2 regions of the Micromonospora coriariae genome follow, and region 2 is predicted to be linked to the other one. Evidence: riboswitches for the same ligand, from Rfam matches in the RefSeq annotation. Region 2 holds a riboswitch; the other holds the start of a gene.
What was found. A riboswitch is a leader RNA that binds a small molecule or an ion and turns the genes downstream of it on or off. The one in region 2 is predicted to bind cyclic di-AMP.
Positions count from the first base shown of each region.

Region 1 (3,514 bases), 1.5 Mb from region 2:
GTCGTGCTGATGCGGCCCGCCGTCGGCGTGTCGCTGATGGCCACCGGGCCCGGCGTGGCGCTCGTCGCCGGCGGGACGATCGGGGTCGGGCGGTGACGGAGCGGGCATGGCTCCAACATGCCGCTCCGGCAACCGCCACGCGGGCGGTTCGACCACTCCGACACTCCGCCACGACCTGCGTCCCCGGGTCGGGCTGGTTAGCATTCCGACGATGGCCCTCCGGATCCCGCTACGCAGTTGGGCAGAGGTGCCGCCACGCTGTGGCGTCGCCTCCGGCCGACCGGGCCGAGTTCTCACCCTTCGTGATCATGCGGTCGCCATCCAGCGATCCTGCGCGCTCGCCGCCGCTTTCCCGCGGCGGCGGTGAACCGACCGGCCCGTCGGCACGTACCCCGCACCGGATCGTTGGGAGTCTCGCATTGGGTTCCGACCACACCCGCTCCGCTCCGTCCGCCCCGCCCCGGGTGCGACGGATCCTCGTCGCGACGGTGGTGCCCCTCTTCGTCGCGACCGTGGTCGCCGCGGTCGTGCTCTGGCCCCGCGACGGGTCACCGCGGACCGACGGCGGCACGAACGTGCCGCGCTACCACGGCACGGTGACCCGGGTGGTGACCGAGCCGTGCCCACCGGCGGCGCCGGGCCCCGAGGGCACACCGAGCGTCGGGGATGGGCCGTGCGGCACGGTGGACGTCCGGGTGAACGACGGGTCGGCCTCCGGCCAGCGGGTCCAGACACCGGTGCCGGCCGGACCCGGCGCGCCCCGGGTCGAGGTCGACGACGAGGTGATCCTGGTCGAACTGACCGACCCGACCGATCCCACCGCCAGCAGTTGGAACATCGCCGAACACCAGCGCGGCACGCCGCTGCTGTGGCTGGCGGTGATCTTCGCGGCCGCGATCGTCGCGTTCGGCCGGTGGCGGGGGCTGGCCGCGCTGGCCGGCCTGGCCGCGAGCTTCGCCATCCTGCTCACCTTCGTGCTGCCCGGAATCGGCGCCGGCCGGTCACCGCTGCTGGTAGCGGTGGTCGGCGCCGCGCTGATCATGTTCGTGGTGCTCTACCTGACGCACGGGGTCAGCGCGCAGACCTCGGTCGCGGTGCTCGGCACCCTGGGCAGCCTGGTGCTCACCGGCGTACTGGCCACCATCGTCAGCGGTGCCACGCACCTCACCGGCTTCGGCAGCGAGGACGCCACCGCCCTGTCGATGTTCCAGGCCGACGTGGACCTGCACGGCCTGCTGCTCGCCGGGATCATCATCGGCTCTCTCGGCGTGCTGGACGACGTGACGGTCACCCAGGCGGCCACCGTGGCCGAGCTGGCCAACGCCAACCCCGGGTTGACCCGGTTGCAGCTCTACCGGGCCGCGACCCGGGTCGGCCGGGCACACATCGCCTCCACCGTCAACACCATCGTGCTGGCGTACGCGGGCGCCTCGTTGCCGCTGCTGCTCCTGCTCACCGCCGACTCGCGACCGATCGGACAGATCCTGACCAGCGAGTTCCTCGCGCAGGAGATCGTTCGCAGCGGCGTCGCCACGCTCGGGCTGATCGCCGCCGTACCGCTGACCACCGGGCTGGCCGCGATGGTGACCGCAGCCGGCCGGCAGCCCACCGCGCGCGCCGCCGAAGCGCCCGCCCCGCGACCCCAGCCCGACCGCGCCGAGGCACTGGCCGCACTGAGCTTCCCGCGCACGGGTCGGTCCGACCCCACGTCGCCCGACCCGGCGCGGACCACCCCCTCATCCACCGCCACCGACCGGTGGCCAGAGCCGAACAGGAGCACGGATACGGCATGGTGACACTCCTCAACGTGACCGGATGGGGCGTCCGCCCTGAGAACCGCATCACTGGTCACTCAGCGCCATGGCGAAATGACGCTTTTAGTCGGTATCAGGGCGTAGCTCAGCCGGTGGGCTCTCGGGTAACCTCGCTGCCGGTTACCGATGTAGGCGCTAAGCGGCGCCTGCGGTGCCACCGCCCAATCGCCAACCGGCGAGCCGGGAACCCAGGTACGTGGGGTGAATCCGCGACAGCGGTAGGGGCCACTTCCGCCCCGAACCCGTCAGCTAACCCGGTCGGCGGTCGACGGAAGGGAACATTGTGACGGCACCCCTACGCCGCTGGTTGACACCCGTGGTGGCCGTGATCGCCGCACTGACCGTGCTCGCCGGCCCCCTCCCGGCCCACGCCGCCCCGACGACCCCCACACCGTCCGGGCACGAGGAGGACGGCGAGCCCGCGCTGCTCAACGACGTGATCGAGCAGACCAACCGCAAATACTCGGCGGCCAAGTCCAAGCTGAACAAGTCGAAGCAGAAGCAGCTGCAGCTGGCGCTGGAGGTCGACAAGGCCAAGGCCGACCTGGCCGCACTGGCGCCGGAGGTCGGGCAGATCGCCGCCCAGTCGTACCGCACCGGCCGGATCGGCCCGATGGCGATGCTGCTGGAGAGCGAAGCCCCCGACTCGTTCGTCCAACGTGCCGCCGCGCTCGATGAGATGAACATGGTCAACGAGAAGAAGCTCGCCGAGGTCAACGCGGTGAAGGCCCGCGCCGAGCAGGCCAAGCTGGCCCTCGACGTGGAGGTCCGCGAGCAGCAGAAGCAGACCGCCCTGATGGCCAAGGAGAAGCGCGACGCGGACAAGGCGCTCGCCCTGGTCGGCGGGAAGGGCTTCACCGGCGGGCTGGTCTCGGCGACCTCGCCGGTCGCCCGGCTCGGCCCGGGCCGGACCTCCGACGGCGACTGGAAGTCCGAGTCGTGCAGCGAGAACGACCCGACCACGTCCGGCTGCGTCACCCCGCGCACGCTGCACGCGTACAAGGAGGTCAAGCGGGCCGGCTTCAACCGGTTCGTCGGCTGCTACCGATCCGGGGGGCCGTGGGAGCACCCGAAGGGCCGCGCCTGCGACTGGTCCCTGCAGAAGAGCGGCTTCAGCCCGTGGCACAACGAGGACACCCGGACGTACGGCAACAACGTCGCCGCGTTCCTCATTCGCAACGCCGACCGGCTCGGCATCTACTACGTGATCTGGAACCGGCAGATCTGGTTCCCGGCGACCGGCTGGAAGTCGTACAGCGGGCCGTCGAACCACACCGACCACGTGCACATGTCACTGCTCTGACCCACGCGTTCCCTGTCGAGGGCCGTCCCGCGTCACGCGGGGCGGCCCTCGACGCGTTCAGGCTGCGGGCGCGGCGGGCGTGCCGGCGTCGATCGGTACGTCGAGCGTCGTGGCCGGCACGGCGGCCACCGGACGCACGACTCCGGCGGAGAGCCGGTACGACACCCCCACCACCGCGCACCGCCCCCGCGCCACCTCGGCGGCCAGCACGGGCGACTGCCCGAGCAGCGCCTCGACGGTCTGGGCGATGTGGATGTCGACTATGCCGTCGATGTCGTCCACCCCCTCCTCCTCGGCCCGACGCAGGCTGGGCAGCACGGCGTCGACCACCGCGCGCAGGTGCCCCTGGGGCGGGGTGCCGGTGGCCGCCGACTCCCGGGCGGCCTGCACCGCACCA
Region 1 covers NZ_LT607412.1:2,143,381-2,146,894, forward strand. Annotated here, with positions in the region: gene GA0070607_RS09990 (heavy metal translocating P-type ATPase) at 1-108, opposite strand, end outside; gene GA0070607_RS09995 (YibE/F family protein) at 420-1,796, shown strand; cyclic di-AMP (ydaO/yuaA leader) riboswitch at 1,963-2,093, shown strand; gene GA0070607_RS10000 (coiled-coil domain-containing protein) at 2,098-3,117, shown strand; gene GA0070607_RS10005 (carbonic anhydrase) at 3,175-3,514, opposite strand, start outside.
Region 1: linked by a shared signal. The riboswitch ahead of GA0070607_RS10000 (coiled-coil domain-containing protein) and the one ahead of GA0070607_RS03205 (C39 family peptidase) in region 2 are both predicted to bind cyclic di-AMP.

Region 2 (3,514 bases):
GCTGCGCCGGGACATGTCGAATGTGGACGAGGTGCTGACCGCGCTGCTGGACACCGATCCGGCGGCCGAGAAGCGCTGGGTCACCCGCCGTCACTACCTGGGTGACTTCCCCGTCGAGTCGTACGCCGAGGCGTTCCTGACCGCCGCCCGCCGGGAGCTGGCGCCGACGAAGACCCTCGCCGCGCCCGCGCCGCTCTAGCCGGCCAGGGGCCGCCGGACGGCTCAGCGGTACGCGTCCAGCAGCGCCAGCACCGCCCCCGGGTTCTCCACGTGCGCGTTGTGCCCGAGCCCGGGCAGCGTGACGACCGGTACGCCGAACTCCTTGAGCTGCGCGTCGGTGACCATCGGGTCCTGCTCGCCGCGGGCCAGCACCACCGGCACGTCGGTCGCCGCCACCAGCGCGGCGAGGTCGAGATCGCCGACGGCGAACGCGGCCGGATCCATCGCGAGGCGCCACCGCCCGTCGACCTGGCGCAGCCCGGCGTCCACCACCGGGTGGTCGGGCGGGATCAGGCCGGCGAGCCCGGAGACGCGCAGGTAGCGACGGGCCGCCTCGCTGCGGCTGGCGAACCAGCTGATCGGGCGCACGGCCAGTTCGGCGGCGCGGGTCAGCTCGTCGGGTGACCAGACAGCCTTGATGCCCAGCCCGACCACCGCGTCCACCGGCAGTCCGGCGGCACGGGCGGCCAGCGCCAGGCCCACCACCCCGCCCAGTGAGTGCCCGAGCACGACGATCCGGTCGTCGGGGGCGAGGCCGTGGGCGATCCGCTCGGCGAACCCGGCGAAGGAGTACGACGGCAGCGGGGCCGACCAGCCGTGACCGGCGAGGTCCGGCGCCAGCCACCGCCCCGGCCAGTGCTGCTCCAGCAGCGGCGCCCAGGGCAGCCAGACGTCGCCGGTCGCCCCCATCCCGTGCAGCAGCAGCAGGACCGGCCCGCGGCCGGTGTGACCACCAGATTCATCCACCACGGCCGCAGTCTCCCACGGTTCGCCGACGGGTACGAGAGTCCTCGTCGGCGGGACGAGGACGAACCACCTCGCGCGGTACGGCTTCACCTGCAACATGGAAAACGCGGCGGGCGCCGGCCCCTCGTGGGGGACGGCGCCCGCGGCGGCTGCGCCCGGGTCAGGCGGAGTAACCCCGAGTGGCGATCCAGTTCGCCAGGTCGATCGTGGTGATCCAGTACGACGGGTCGGCGGCGTTCGCCGAGTCGGCGATCCGCACGGTCCGGCCGTTGTCCTTGTAACCCACCACGGCGATGTAGTGCCCGCCGCCGTAGGAGTGCCAGCCACCATCGGTGTCGGTGGCGTCGCCGACGACGTTGGCCACCACGCCCCGGCCGGCGGTGATCGCCGCGACCACGTCGGCCTGGAGCCGGTCCATCTGGGCCGGGCTGGGCGCACCGGCGAACATCCGGGTCCGGTACGGGGAGCCCTTCACCTCGGCGTTGAGCACCCGGGTGGTGTCCAGGGCCGAGTTGGTGCCCATCTCGGTGGTGCCCAGCTCGACGGCGAGCTCGTCCTGGGTGCGGTCGATACCGGTGGCGCTGAGCGCGTTGCGGGTGGCCGCCGGTCCACAGTTGTAGTACGTGTTCTGCGCCTGGTAGTCGTAGTCGAGCACCTTGGTCGCCGGCGGCTTCGGCGCCGGCTTACGGGTCAGGTCCGGGTTGCCGCTGGCCTTGGCGGCGGGCGACGCGGCGGCGCTGGCCGTCGGGGCGGCGGTGCTCGGCGAGGTGCTGGCCGAGGGGGACGCGACGCGGGCCTCGCCGCGGGACGCGACGGTGTCGCTGCGCATCTCGGCGACAGTGGTCGCGGTGTGCTGGCTGGCCGGGGCGTCGTCGGCGCCGGCGATCAGGGCGCCGGTGGTGGTCGCGAGCGCCAGGGCAGCGGCGGAGGCGGCGACGATCTGGTAGGGACGCTCGGTGGCCAGACGACGGAGCTGACGCTTCAGGGTGTGCTTCACGGGGTCCTCCACGGATCAGGGGGAGAGCGGCACACCGGGCCGGACCGATATCCGGGCAGGCGCCATCGCGCGGACCGTGGTCCGCGGGTGGTGAACCGCTCAGGGGTGTGCCCGGCGTGGCCGGGCGGGAGAGGCGGTGACCCGGGGGGTCAGCTCACCGGACGGATGAGCGGGGGCACCGCGGCGCCGTGGAGGCGGGGGAACAACCGGGGGGTGGAGAGGTGCTGCACGAGGATGGAACTCCTTCCGACACCGCCTACCGGGTTAGCTGACGGATTCGGGCGGGAAGATCGCCCTACCGCGGGCCGTGGCTCGCGGATTCACCCCGGACTTACTGATGGTTCCCCGGTTCGTTGATCACGATTGAGCGGGTCGGCGCGGCGTCGCCTCTTGCGATCGGTTACCGCACCGGACGGGACGACACTACTGGCCGGCCCAAGCCCTGCCAAGCCAGGTTCACCTGCGTAAACCTGAAATTGAGCGCCGATTTCTGCGCGTATTGCCACTGACGTGACTCGATGGGACAACCGGTTACGGTGGCGCCTACGGTCGACAACCAGACAGGCCGGCGACAATGCCGCCGGATTTGCGCGAACATTGCGCCGGATCGTGCCGACTGCCCGATCCGATGCCGGTGTGAGCGGGCTCACGCCCCTTGCGGGGCATTTCCGGTCAGCCCACCCGGGCCGGGCGCCAACGCGCCGCGGTCGCCGGACGCGCCGCCGCGGTCGCTGCCGGCCGGACCGGCACCCGGACCGGCCGCAACCGGGCCGCCGCCGCGTACGCCTCCTCGGCGAGCGTGCGGGCCGCCTCGGCGGCCAGTTCCGCGTCCCGCCAGGTGGACCGTTCGCGCTCGGCGGCGGCCCGGTGCTCGGCCAGCTTGCCGTCCCGGACAGCGCGGCTCAGCAGCACCTCCTGCTCGACCGGGTGCCGCCGGGGATCCCAGCCGTTGCGGTGTGCGAAAACGTCGGTGAGCTGACGCATCGACAGGTCACCGCGCCAGTGCGCCGCCATCGCCGCCCGGTGCAGGTAACGCTCCCGGGCGGCGTACTCCGTCGGGGAGCGCGGCGTGCGCGGGGTGGGCAGCGAACCGGCGCCGGCGAACCGGCGGGCGGCCCGGTCCGCCTCCTCGTACCCGGCCCAGGCCCGCTCGGCCGTCTCCTGCGCGGCCAGCCAGTCGGCGCGGCGTCGGCGGGCGGTCTGCGCCGCGCCGGCCGCGGCGACGGCCACCTCCTCGGCGTACCGCCGCAGGTCCGCCGCCTCGACGGCGGCCAGTTCCCGGGCCGTGGGCGCACGGGACTCCTCGTTGGTCGGCCGGTCCCGCTCGGGGCGGGCGATCAGCACGGTGAGCACGGTCAGGGCCAGCAGGAGCAGTGCCGACCAGATGGCGGCGGCCTGCGGAACCTCGGTCAGGAACCGGTAGAGGACGGTATCCATGATCGGCACCTCCGGGGGGGGGGGGGGGGGGGGGGGGAAGATCGCTGCGGTGGGAAGCCGCACGGCCGACCCGGGCCGGGACCATCGTGGCGGGCCACGGTCCGGCGGGCGGGT
Region 2 covers NZ_LT607412.1:691,280-694,793, forward strand. Annotated here, with positions in the region: gene GA0070607_RS03195 (CDP-glycerol glycerophosphotransferase family protein) at 1-199, shown strand, start outside; gene GA0070607_RS03200 (alpha/beta fold hydrolase) at 223-969, opposite strand; gene GA0070607_RS03205 (C39 family peptidase) at 1,127-1,975, opposite strand; cyclic di-AMP (ydaO/yuaA leader) riboswitch at 2,202-2,343, opposite strand; gene GA0070607_RS03210 (hypothetical protein) at 2,636-3,400, opposite strand.